One region of the Aliivibrio sp. S10_S31 genome, then DNA from elsewhere that is predicted to be linked to it. Evidence: predicted binding sites of a transcription regulator. Region 1 holds the regulator's gene; each other region holds the start of a gene.
The links. The regulator CRP, encoded in region 1, controls carbon source genes, mostly activating them, when cyclic AMP is high. The targets are predictions, from matches to a motif close to TGTGANNNNNNTCACA.

Region 1 (3,218 bases):
CAAGTCATACGTTACACCACATTAGCGCAAGCTGTGGAGCTTGCTAATGACACTCGCTATGGATTATCTGCGGGATTAGTTTCAACCGATGACAGTGAATGGGATTATTTCGTTGAGCATATTCGAGCTGGAATTGTGAATCGAAATCGTCAATTAACAGGAGCAAGTGGTGATGCGCCATTTGGTGGGCCGGGTGCATCAGGCAACTTAAAACCAAGTGCTTATTATGCGGCAGATTATTGTGCTTATCCGATGGCATCAATGGAAGGTGATGCATGTGAGATTCCTGAGCAATTATCTCCAGGTTTAACTTTGTAGGAGTGCTGAAAATGAATAATGTAAACACACTTTTTTCATCATTATGGCAAGACTATATTACACGTTTGTCGCCATCGGCAGACCAAGTGCATCAATTGCTATCCAGTGGTGGTGATATTGTAAATGATCATATTGCCTTGCGGACGTTTAATTTGCCTAAGGTTGGTTTATCCACATTAGCCGCGCCCTTTTTAGCTATTGGGTATAAACCGTGTGATGAATATGAATTTATTGCTAAAAAATTGAAAGCGCAACATTTTGAGCACCCAGATCCTAATGCACCACTTGTGTTTATCAGTGAGCTATTGGTTGAAAAATTATCTGATGATGCTCAAACCATAATTAAATCATTAGTAGAACAAGTTCCTGCTCATTATTTTGCAACTCGTGACTTTCTGTCTTCAGGAAGACCGTGGTCTTTAAGTTTTGATGAATATAAGGTGTTAGCAAAAGAGAGTGAGTATGCTTCTTGGTTAGCTGCTCATGGTTATGGAGCGAATCATTTTACCGTGTATGTTAATCAACTTGATGGTTTTGATGAAGTGGTTGATGTTAATCAGCACTTACGTAATGCTGGATTTAGTATTAATGAGGTTGGTGGAGAAGTAAAAGGCTCTCCAGAGGTTTGTTTAGAGCAATCATCTACAATGGCGGATAAAGTGATGGTTAAATTTAGTGATGGTGAGTTTGAGATCCCTGGTGGATTTTACGAATTTGCTAAACGCTATGAGTTACCAAATGGTGAGTTATACAAAGGGTTTGTTGCGGCTTCTGCGGATAAAATCTTTGAAAGTACTGACGGGTAAAGCTGTCATCTCTAGACATAAAAAAACGCAGCTATTGAGCTGCGTTTTTATTTGCTTATGGTAACGACGTTAAATTAACGAGTACCGTAAACTACAATTGTTTTGCCGTGCGCTGAAATCAGGTTTTGCTCTTCAAGCATCTTCAAGATACGGCCAACAGTTTCACGTGAACAACCAACAATTTGACCGATCTCTTGACGAGTGATCTTAATTTGCATGCCGTCTGGGTGAGTCATTGCATCAGGTTGTTTAGCAAGGTTCAGTAGCGTTTGAGCGATACGGCCTGTTACGTCTAGGAATGCTAAGTCACCTACTTTTTGGCTAGTGATTTGTAGACGAGTTGCCATTTGCGCAGAAAGACGCATTAGGATATCTGGGTTAACTTGGATAAGTTGGCGGAATTTCTTGAATGAAATTTCTGCTACTTCACAAGGGCTTTTCGCACGAACCCACGCTGAACGCTCTTGACCTTCTTCAAATAAGCCAAGCTCACCAATGAAGTCACCTTGGTTTAGGTAAGAAAGGATCATTTCTTTACCTTCTTCATCTTTGATAAGTACAGCAACAGAACCTTTTACAATGTAGTAAAGAGTTTCCGCTTTTTCACCCGCGTGAATTAGCGTGCTCTTTGAAGGGTACTTATGAATGTGACAGTGAGACAAGAACCACTCTAATGTTGGATCTGTTTGAGGTTTACCTAGAACCATACTTTATACTTCCTCTGCGTTTGCCAAGTAGGCGATGTCCATTTTAAAATAACTGAGCCAAATATCAGTTTGGCCTATACAATATGGTTATCGGAACAAGGCTGCATGTTCGTTGAGATAATTAACAAAATCATACCTTGTTTCGCAATTGATTTCTTGACTTTGATCGTATGAATTGTGCGACCAAGGGCACAGTTTCGTGAAATGGATCACGAGTTTTCCTTTTAAGTAGTAAAGAGGCTTTTATGAACGCTGAAGTTAAATGGATTGAGGGATTGTCTTTTCTAGGTCAATCTCAATCAGGTCACTCTATTGTTATGGATGGTAATGGGGGAGAAAAAGCACCAAGTCCGATGGAAATGGTCTTAATGGCTGCTGGAGGATGCAGTTCTGTTGATGTTGTTGATGGACTTAAATCGGCAAATCAAGAAGTCACAGCTTGCGTTGCTAAGCTATCTAGTGAGCGTCGTGAAACTGCACCAAAGTTGTTTACTTACATTAATATTCACTTTGAAGTAACAGGTAACAACCTAGATTCAACGGTTGTCGAGAGAGTCACTGCGGATTCATTACAGAAATATTGCTCTGTATGTTTAATGCTTGGTGAGGGCGTAAAAATGACGCACTCATGGGAAATTATCTCTGCTTAAACTTTAGAACTACAGGGTGAGTTAATATTAAAAAGCCTCGCAAGTTAACCCTTGCGAGGCTTTATTTTTAAGCTATGAGAGATTACAGAATGAAGCGGCTTAGGTCTTCATCAGCAACAAGCTCACCTAGGCGTGAACTTACATACTCAGCATCAACAATTAAGCTTTCGCCATTTTTTTCAGAAGCATCATAAGAGATCTCTTCCATTAGTCGTTCCATCACTGTGTGTAGACGGCGAGCACCGATGTTTTCAGTGGTTTCATTTACTTGGAATGCGGATTCAGCAATACGACTGATGCCATCTTCAGTAAATTCAACTTTTACATTTTCGGTCGCTAATAGAGCAATGTATTGCTCAGTTAATGATGCATTAGGTTCAGTTAAAATGCGTTTGAAATCATTTGCTGTTAGCGCTTCAAGTTCAACACGGATTGGTAAACGACCTTGTAATTCAGGGATCAAGTCAGATGGTTTTGCCATTTGGAATGCACCTGAAGTGATGAATAACATATGATCGGTTTTCACCATGCCGTGTTTAGTACTAACCGTGCTGCCTTCTACTAATGGAAGTAAATCACGTTGAACACCTTCACGAGATACATCACCAGAGTGAGAGTTTGAACCTTTACAGATTTTATCAATTTCATCGATAAACACGATACCGTGGTTTTCTACATTGAAGATAGCTTGTTCTTTTAGCTCTTCAGGGTTAACCAGCTTCGCACCTTCTTCTTCT
Region 2 (3,218 bases), on a different contig from region 1:
GAAAGGAAAGAACAACCATTCCAATAAATTCAGCAATTAAAGCAAAACAAATTATACCTTTGATTAGCTTCCTTAAATTCACTTTCTTTTCTTGTCCTAATGCTTCTTTTGCTAAGGCTTGCTGACGTAAGCTCAACCTTAAACCGAATATATACAGTAGAACAGCAGACAAGGTCATTTGACCTAATCCACCAATCTGCATTAAAAACATTAAAACAATTTTTCCACTGATAGTGAAATGCGACCCCGTATCAACGACCCCTAAGCCTGTCACACTAATAGCAGATGTCGCGGTAAATAAGGCATCCATAAAACTCAAACCTGATACCGAAAAAACAGGTAAAGTTAAAAGCAATGCAGAGGGCAATAAAATAGCCAAGAACGATGAAAGGATTATCTTTGGCTCAGACCACCCTTTCGATTCATGATTATGTTTAAGAGGATATAATCCTCTCTTAGGTAAGTAACTCATAGCGTTCTAATTTTTTTAGCTAATTGAACTTCTGGCCCAACGATAATTAGAATATCGCCAATCTCTAATTCTTTACTCCAATCAGGTACAGTCTCGACTTCAGGACCACGTTTTATCGCAATAACTTTTACATCAGACATTTGACAGAAATCCAATTGCCCTAATGACTTACCCATATTTTGGCCACCAATAACAATCTCAGTCATAGCCAGCCCACTACCGAGTTCATGGAATTCAAACACACGTCTGTCTAGCATTTTACGTGCAACCCGAATCCCCATATCTCGCTCTGGCATAATAATATGGTCTGCCCCAATTTTGGTTAAGATTTTGGCATGAAACTTATCATTGGCCTTAACCCAAACAGTCTTAACACCAGCTTCTTTCAATACTAAGGTGGTTAATATACTGGCATTAATATCTGAACCAATTGCAACCATAACCATGTCATAGTCATCAAGTTTAAGCTCTGCAACTGTCTCTTCACTTGCACAGTTAGCAACAATAGCAGTAGAAACAAAGTCCATTGCCTTCTTAACACGCTCTTCATTTATATCAATGGCTAAAACCTGAGAGCCATACTGGTGCAACTCTTCGCACACCGTAAGTCCAAAGCGACCTAATCCAATTACTGCATATTGTTTATTTTCTGCTTTCATCAATTTACTCACTTTACTATTAATGACACTAAAGGGAATTACCCTTAAAGAGCATCATCCTCCTCGAACGCCATAAGTTCAATCTAATTAAGGATCGGTTATAAGAAAACCATTCCAAGTATTAAAACTAAGATAGCCTAAAAGAATGCGATTGCCCCTTAAGTTTCAACAAAATTAGTTATCAATTATGGAAATAATGTAGAATCAGGTGGAAAATGTGACACCAATCTCATGACACCTTAAAATATAGGCCTAAAATAGCCACATATCGAACAGGAATGTTCAACAATTTTAGTTACACTCAATTTTTATTTGTAAACTGGAGACCTTATTATGGCTACCCCACACATTAATGCTCAAGCTGGTGATTTCGCAGAAACAGTTCTAATGCCTGGCGACCCTCTTCGTGCAAAATTCATTGCTGAAAACTTCCTAGAAGATGTAAAGCAAGTATGTGACGTACGTAATATGTTCGGTTACACAGGTACTTACAAAGGTAAAAAAGTATCTGTAATGGGCCACGGTATGGGTATCCCTTCATGTTGTATCTATGTTCACGAGCTAATCGCTGAATATGGTGTTAAAAACGTAATTCGTGTAGGTAGCTGCGGTGCCGTACATGATGACGTGAAACTGATGGATGTTGTTATCGGTATGGGCGCATCAACTGACTCTAAAGTTAACCGTATCCGCTTTAATAATCATGACTTCGCTGCAATTGCTGATTTTGGTCTACTAGAAACTGCTGTTGGTCAAGCTCGTGAGCTTAATGTTCCCGTTAAAGTTGGTAATGTTTTCTCTGCTGACCTTTTCTACTCGCCAGAAGCTGATCTGTTCGACAAAATGGAAAAATTAGGCATCCTTGGTGTTGATATGGAAGCGGCAGGCATTTATGGTGTGGCAGCTGACCTAGGAGCAAAAGCACTGACTATCCTTACTGTTTCTGATCACATCAAACGTGGTGAGAAATTAAGCTCTGAAGACCGTCAAAAATCATTTAATGACATGATGACAGTTGCATTAGAAACTGCAATTAAACTGTAATCAGATGTTTGCGCCAGTCATCAATACTGGCGCCATAAAATCTATAAGGGGAGTCTAGTGCCGACTGAAAAACTGCCGTTGGCTGCTAAAGGGTTACAACTCAATTTTTGTAAAACATTGGCGTGTGACAATTTTGGTGATAGCGATGAACAACATTATTTAGTTCAACGTACGAACCCTAAGCGACCTGCATTAGTTTGCCGGAAATGTGGTGCTTTTCCTCCCTTAATCAATAACCAAGAGGTATTGAACGAACTTGCACGTCAACAACAAGTTCAATCACACTCCTTGCCCTCTTGCAATAATTCAGAATGCGAACATTTTGGTTTCGATGTATTAACCCATCGTGAGCTATATCATGCATTTGGTTACAGTGGTGATAGACAACGTTATCGCTGCAAATCTTGTGCGTCTACCTTTGTAGATAAATGGTCTGGTGAAAATCAAAAGAGTCTTATTCAACAAAAGCTTTTAGGTTTTTTATTTACGGGTTATTCCGTTCGTGAAATTTGCCGACGTTTACATATAAATCCTAAAACCTTTTACGATCATATCAATCAAATTGCCAGTCGTTGCCGCCGTCATATGTCACTATTTGACTCAAGGCTTCAGCATGATAGAACAAGTATTCAACTTGCCTCTAATTCCACCCCATTGCAACCGCTGAGCAATAATGGCGTGTTTTGGTATGCCAGCGCAGAAGTAAACTCTGGATATGTCATTGCACAACATATCAATTACTCGGAAACCGATGAACCCGGTACTTTGTTGGATCACGACCCTTTCCAAGAAAACGCACAATATTTATCAAATACATTTGTTAATGAAGCCAATTCACAACCAGCCATTGGCTCAAAATCCATTTTCAAACGTGTTGATCATAAATATCAAGAAATTTTAGCGCGTGCGAACGTTGAAGATCCGCTGGGTAATTACGTCTCTCTCAATTACCCTTCTAAAGGAGCGATAATTCGTCCTCCTTATACTTCGCATGCGCATTTTTTAGAAATTCAAAAAGCATTCTCGCATTGTGATTCTATTGA
Region 3 (3,218 bases), on a different contig from region 1:
ACAAACGCCAGCCATTGATGTTACAGTCTCAACAGGGAAGTCACCAGCCGCTGTTTCAGCAGAAAGCATTACCGCATCTGTACCATCAAGAACGGCGTTAGCAACGTCCATTACTTCAGCACGAGTAGGCATTGGGCTAGAAATCATTGATTCCATCATTTGTGTTGCAGTAATAACCGTACGGTTAAGGCTACGAGCACGACGGATCAGTTGTTTCTGAACACCAACTAGCTCCGGGTCGCCAATTTCAACACCTAGGTCACCACGTGCAACCATAACAACATCAGATGCAAGGATGATGTCATCCAGTGCTTCTTCAGACGCTACCGTTTCAGCACGTTCAACTTTAGCAACTAATTGCGCTTCAAGACCTGCATCACGAGCTAGACGACGAGCGTAGTTCATGTCTTCGCCGTTACGTGGGAAAGAAACCGCTAGGTAATCAACTTTCATTGCAGCAGCTGTAATGATGTCAGCTTTGTCTTTTTCAGTTAGAGCGTCAGCAGAAAGACCACCACCTTGTTTGTTGATGCCTTTATTGTTTGATAGGGGACCAGCAACCGTTACTTCTGTGTGTACTTTGTTGCCTTCAACAGCAGTTACACGCAGTTGTACACGGCCATCATCAAGAAGAAGAACGTCGCCAGTAGTTACATCTTGAGGCAGTTCTTTGTAATCAAGGCCAACAGAGTCTTGGTTACCTTCACCTTTAGGTAAATCGCTATCTAGTGTGAATTTATCACCAATAGCTAATTGGATTTTACCTTCTTTAAACGTAGAAACACGGATCTTAGGGCCTTGTAAGTCACCTAGAATAGCAACGTGAGTACCAAGTTTTGCTGCGATTTCACGAACTTTTCGTGTACGCTCAATGTGATCTTCTGGGCTACCGTGAGAGAAGTTCATACGAACAACGTTTGCGCCAGCGGCAATGATTTTTTCTAGGTTATTATCACGATCTGTTGCAGGGCCAAGAGTGGTAACGATTTTTGTTCTACGTAGTCTGTTAGACATATAATCTCCAAAGTGGATGTTGTTTTATTTTTCCTATGCTTAAACATATATCGGCAATAGTGACAATACCATGACTCAAACAGGGTAAATGTAAAAAATTCTCACGCAATCGCTAAATATTTGTGCGTTTGAATAGAAAGTCGCCAATTTCTTTTGATACACGTTTCAATACAAAGTTCGGTAGCTCTTGGTTTTTGGCTAATTGGCTGAAGTGCGATAGTGACATTATCGAGTAACTCAACACCTTCTAATAATGCATCAAGTTGTTCAATATCTTTTGTTGTACCAACTGGATGTTTAATCTCATTTGCACGAGATAGGGCGACTGGCAGAACTGGTAATTTGCCTTTCATGTTGATTTTTGGTGACACTGTCACCCAAGTATTCTCTGAAGCAAGAATAGGGTAAGTACCACTGGTTTCTATTTGGCAGCGATAACCGTGCAGCTCTAGTTCTTGAGTTAATGAAGTAAGATCATACATACATGGTTCACCACCAGTAATCACCATGTGCTTTGCGGTATAACCTTGATTTTCCAACATTTCAATTATTTGAGTGCTCGACAGTTCTGTCCAACTAGGGGTATCTTCCGTTTTTGCTAAAATGGTTTGTAAATCCGTTTGATCACTTAATTCAACATCCCAAGTTTGCTTTGTATCACACCAAGAACAACCAACAGGGCAACCTTGTAAGCGTAAAAATATAGATGGAACACCGGTAAATGTTCCTTCGCCTTGAATGGTCTCGAATAACTCGTTAATTTTAAATAATGGTGCTGACATAATTATTTTACTCAAATAAAAAACTATAAAATTTGGCGTTAAAATTCGTTGTGAAGTCGCATTTTTCGTAAATATTTCATAATCTTCGTGATAGATATCACGTAGGTAAATACTTAAGCTTCACAATTTGTTCGCAAAGTAAAAAAATTCAATTAATTGATATATTTTTTACTGGAGATACGTATGTACGTGGCCCAACCCGGACACATTGATCATTTAAAACAAGTAAATGCGGGCCGGGTGTATAAGTTAATTGACCAACTTGGCCCTATCTCGCGCATCGATCTTTCTAAAGAGAGTAATCTAGCGCCGGCTAGTATTACCAAAATCACACGCGAACTTCTTGACGCACACCTTATCAAAGAAACTCAAGTACAAGAAGCAAATAGTCGTGGTAGACCGGCAATTGGCCTTGAAGTGGACAATGAAGGCTGGCAATTCTTATCTCTTAGATTAGGTCGTGGCTACTTAACTATCGCTTTGCACAGTCTTGGTGGAGAGCAACTGATAGAAGAAAGACAGTTAATTAAAGAGATTGAGCAAGATGAGTTACTTGCTAAGTTATTAAATGAAATTAACGTGTTCTTTCAAAAGCATTCTAAGATTTTAGGACGAATTACTAGCATTGCGGTGTCATTACCGGGATTAGTTATTTCTTCACAAGGTCTGATCATTCAAATGCCTCACTATAATGTGAAAAATTTACCATTGGGCCCTAAGATCTACGAATCTACAGGCTTACCAGTATTCATAGGGAACGATACAAGAAGTTGGGCATTAGCAGAAAAGCTGTTTGGTAATTCAAAAAATATCGATAATTCTATTTTAGTGTCGATTCATCATGGTGTTGGTGCTGGGATCATTATGAATGGGGAAGTGCTGCAAGGTAGAACAGGTAATATCGGTGAAATGGGACACATCAAGATCAATAAATTGGGTGCTCGTTGTCATTGTGGTAATACAGGTTGCTTAGAAACCGTAGCAAGTGCAAAGGCGATTCGTGATCAAGTAAAAAACTTGATTAATAATGGTCATCAAACCGTCTTGAAAGATCAGACGATTACGATTGAAAACATTTGTCTTGCCGCAAACCAAGGTGATGTATTAGCAAAACAAGTCATAACTGAACTTGGACATAATTTGGGTGAAGCCATAGCTATTATGGTAAATCTATTTAACCCAGAAATGATATTGATAGGTGGGGAAATTAACCTTTCGAAAGACATTTTGTACCCAATCATCATGGATTCTATTCAAAACCAAGTATTGCCACTATATGCAAAAGATACGCAATTGGTTGAGAGTCGTTTTTATACTCAAGCAACCATGCCAGGAGCTGCACTGGTTAAGCAAGCAATGTGTGATGGTTCATTGCTAATGAAGGTGATAGAAGGTTAATATCTCACTGTAAAGTATTAAAAA
Region 4 (3,218 bases), on a different contig from region 1:
GAGCTAAATCCAGCTCTAACTTACCTTCATAATTTAAGAAATAAAGTAACCTCTGACCTAACTCACGAACATCATTAGCCCGTTCACTGAGATAGGAATCACTCATTTTTTCAAAACGCCCTGCATATGACTCAATAACTTGACGTAATGCCCATTCGGCAGAATCACCTTGGTTGATCTGTTTTTTCAGATCCCCCTTCAACATAGGATCGTTTAATAAGTGAGTAAAAAGATCAAAAATAGCCAACGTTTCGGTATTTAATTCTTGCTCAAAACGTTTTTTAGCTCGGCGGAAATCTTTTAAAGCCAACTCAACCGCAGTACCTAAACGATCTTGTTCTTGCTCTGTATCAAGACATGAACTTGGCAGAATCGATTCTATTCTTGGTTGCGCATCATCAAACCATAATGGAGCAATAGCCACACCATTTGATGCAGAAATACCTTTAAATTGCTTTTGTTCAATCGATTGGGGTTGTAATTGAATCGACCAACTTTCATGAGCTTTAGCATGAGCAAGTACAACTGCAAGTTGGGCTGATAATGTGACTAAAAAGGACTCTTCAACTTCAGTAAACTGACGCTTTTCCTTTTGCTGTACAACAAGTACACCAAGGTTTTGACGTCGGTAAATAATCGGGGTTGCCAGAAAGGAATTAAACTTATATTCGGCAATACTAGGAATGTATTTATATGAAGGGTGTACAGAAGCATTAGCTAAGTTTAGCGGCTCACAACTGCGTGCAACCAATCCAACTAAACCTTCATCAATACCTAATGAAACGGTCTTGGGTTTCGCTTTTAATCCTTCTGTCGCCATTAATTCTAAGCGCAGGTTATCATTACTCATCAAATAGACTGAGCAACACTCTGTATGCATAGAGTTACGAGTATTTTTCACGAGCAACGCTAAAGCATCATCAAGAGACTCCGCTTTAGCTACGTGATCAACTATATCCCTGAGTTGAGTAAGCATGCTTGCCAATCCTTAAGGTTATATAAGGTATCGACCGCTTAACCTTTTTTACCTTTCCTTTTAAATTTTCGTTCCTTAAACGGCATAGCGATCACCGCGAACTCTTTTAGTGCTCGACGGTAAACATCACGCTTAAATGAAACCACTTGTCTTACAGGGTACCAGTAGCTTACCCATCGCCAACCATCAAATTCAGGCGAGCGATCTCTTTGCATATTAACCTTGGATTCATCACATTCTAAGCGTAACAAAAACCATTTTTGTTTTTGTCCGATACAGACAGGTTTAGAGTCCCATCTAACTAGACGTTTCGGTAATTTATATCGTAGCCAATGACGGCTGCTTGCTAAAATACGAACATCATTTTTTGTCAGACCTACTTCTTCGTATAATTCACGGTACATGGCTTGTTCTGGAGTCTCTCCATCATCAATACCACCTTGCGGAAATTGCCACGAATGCTGTCCGTATCGCTTCGCCCAGAATACTTGACCATGGCTATTACATATCACTATCCCGACGTTCGGGCGGAAACCATCGCCATCTATCACTGGATGACCTCATCATAAACTTATATTGACTCTGATTTTTTCACAGATCGGCTCTTTGAGCAAACAGGATCACGCTTTCTTGTCACGTTTTACCAAAATAACCTGATTTTCTGAATAACTTTTAATCACTGCTTAACTTATCAACACAACAATGAGATATAAGCCACATTTATTCACCTTTTCTGTGTATAACTTTGTGCAGAAGCTAAAAATAAATCACAAACGATAAAAGTTAGCTCTTTCAATACAAAATAAAAACAGAGACAGTAAATACATAAAAAACAATAAAACCAACAAGTTAAATTAAGGATCTTTACTTTGATCTTTTCTCTGAAAAAGTGGTTGGATAATATAAACACAGATCGGTTAAAGATCCATCAACAAGCTAATTACCCACAATCAAGGCTATCTGATTAAGTATAAGAGCTAAAAGTCAATGAGTTATTCAAAATTAAAGCACTGTATATGGATCCAGAAAAATAAGAGATGAATAAAATATATACACTATTGTGGATAACTTACGAAGATCCAAATTAGGTCAAAAAATAATGTTGATAATATGATAATCTATTCGTTCAATCATGTTGAAGAGTCTTTATGAGCTTACCACCACCAAATACTATTGATGAATTATTACAGCGAGCAGAAAGCATTGCAGGCTATACGCTATCTGAGTTGGCAGAGCAAGCAAATATACCAGTACCTGAAAACTTAAAGCGAGATAAAGGCTGGGTTGGTCAATTATTAGAATGGCATTTAGGCGCTTCAGCAGGTAGTAAACCTCTACCTGATTTCATTGATCTTGGAGTCGAATTAAAAACCATTCCAATCAGCTATACTGGCAAACCATTAGAAACCACCTTTGTTTGTGTTGCCCCATTAACAGGCGTTCATAGCTTACAATGGGAAGAATCGCATGTTCGTCATAAGCTTGCTCATGTTTTATGGATCCCTGTAGAAGGAGAAAGAGAGATCCCTGTAGGGGATCGTCATGTTGGATATCCAGTTTTATGGCAACCTTCTTTAGAAGAAGAACAACAATTAAAACAAGATTGGGAAGAGTTAATGGATTTAATTGTGCTCGGTAAGGTTGAGTCAATTACAGCAAAACATGGCGAAGTTCTTCAATTAAGACCTAAAGCAGCAAACAGCCAAGCATTAACTGAGGCTTATGGTGAAAATGGGCAACCGATAAAAATGCTACCTCGCGGTTTTTATTTAAAAACTCAATTTACTCATTCTATATTAACTTCATTCTTCAGCTAAAAAAATAGGCCTACCTAATTCAAGGTAAGCCTATTTTTTCAATCAAAAGCTCGGTTAGCTATAGCTTCTCGGCTCTGAAATTAAATTATGTTTATTCAATAAACGATACATAGTTGCTCGTGAAACACCCAGCTCTTTTGCCGCTGAAGATACTTGACCATCATGAGATTCTAATACCATCAATAATGCATCTCGCTCAGAGTTTTCACGGATAACACGTAAACTACGTTTAGTTTCACTGCGTTGTGGTAAATCTAAATGTTCAAGATCAATTGTCATGCTATCGGCAAGTAATACAGCACGTTTCACTTGGTTTACCAATTCACGAACATTACCTGGCCATTGATAATGTAGCATGGTTTGTAATGCTTCTTCAGAGAACGTTCTTGCTTGTGTATTGTATTCTTTTGCATAACGCTGTAAGA

Region 2: deoD (purine-nucleoside phosphorylase) is a predicted target of CRP. The motif match lies at 1,348-1,363, and genes of this name have one in related genera.
Region 3: HC728_RS15430 (ROK family protein) is a predicted target of CRP. The motif match lies at 1,883-1,898, and genes of this name have one in related genera.
Region 4: rppH (RNA pyrophosphohydrolase) is a predicted target of CRP. The motif match lies at 1,680-1,695, and genes of this name have one in related genera.

The regions. Positions count from the first base shown of each region.
Region 1 covers NZ_JAAUWR010000003.1:163,741-166,958, forward strand. Annotated here, with positions in the region: gene astD (succinylglutamate-semialdehyde dehydrogenase) at 1-318, shown strand, start outside; gene HC728_RS03725 (DUF1338 domain-containing protein) at 330-1,124, shown strand; gene crp (cAMP-activated global transcriptional regulator CRP) at 1,199-1,831, opposite strand; gene HC728_RS03735 (OsmC family protein) at 2,077-2,481, shown strand; gene hslU (HslU--HslV peptidase ATPase subunit) at 2,564-3,218, opposite strand, start outside.
Region 2 covers NZ_JAAUWR010000012.1:134,602-137,819, reverse strand. Annotated here, with positions in the region: gene HC728_RS12145 (TrkH family potassium uptake protein) at 1-472, opposite strand, end outside; gene HC728_RS12140 (TrkA family potassium uptake protein) at 469-1,131, opposite strand; gene deoD (purine-nucleoside phosphorylase) at 1,465-2,175, shown strand; gene HC728_RS12130 (lactate dehydrogenase) at 2,233-3,218, shown strand, end outside.
Region 3 covers NZ_JAAUWR010000019.1:325-3,542, reverse strand. Annotated here, with positions in the region: gene pyk (pyruvate kinase) at 1-1,014, opposite strand, end outside; gene queE (7-carboxy-7-deazaguanine synthase QueE) at 1,116-1,796, opposite strand; gene HC728_RS15430 (ROK family protein) at 1,980-3,194, shown strand.
Region 4 covers NZ_JAAUWR010000006.1:70,419-73,636, forward strand. Annotated here, with positions in the region: gene ptsP (phosphoenolpyruvate--protein phosphotransferase) at 1-976, opposite strand, end outside; gene rppH (RNA pyrophosphohydrolase) at 1,015-1,527, opposite strand; gene mutH (DNA mismatch repair endonuclease MutH) at 2,125-2,793, shown strand; gene HC728_RS06960 (sigma-54 dependent transcriptional regulator) at 2,848-3,218, opposite strand, start outside.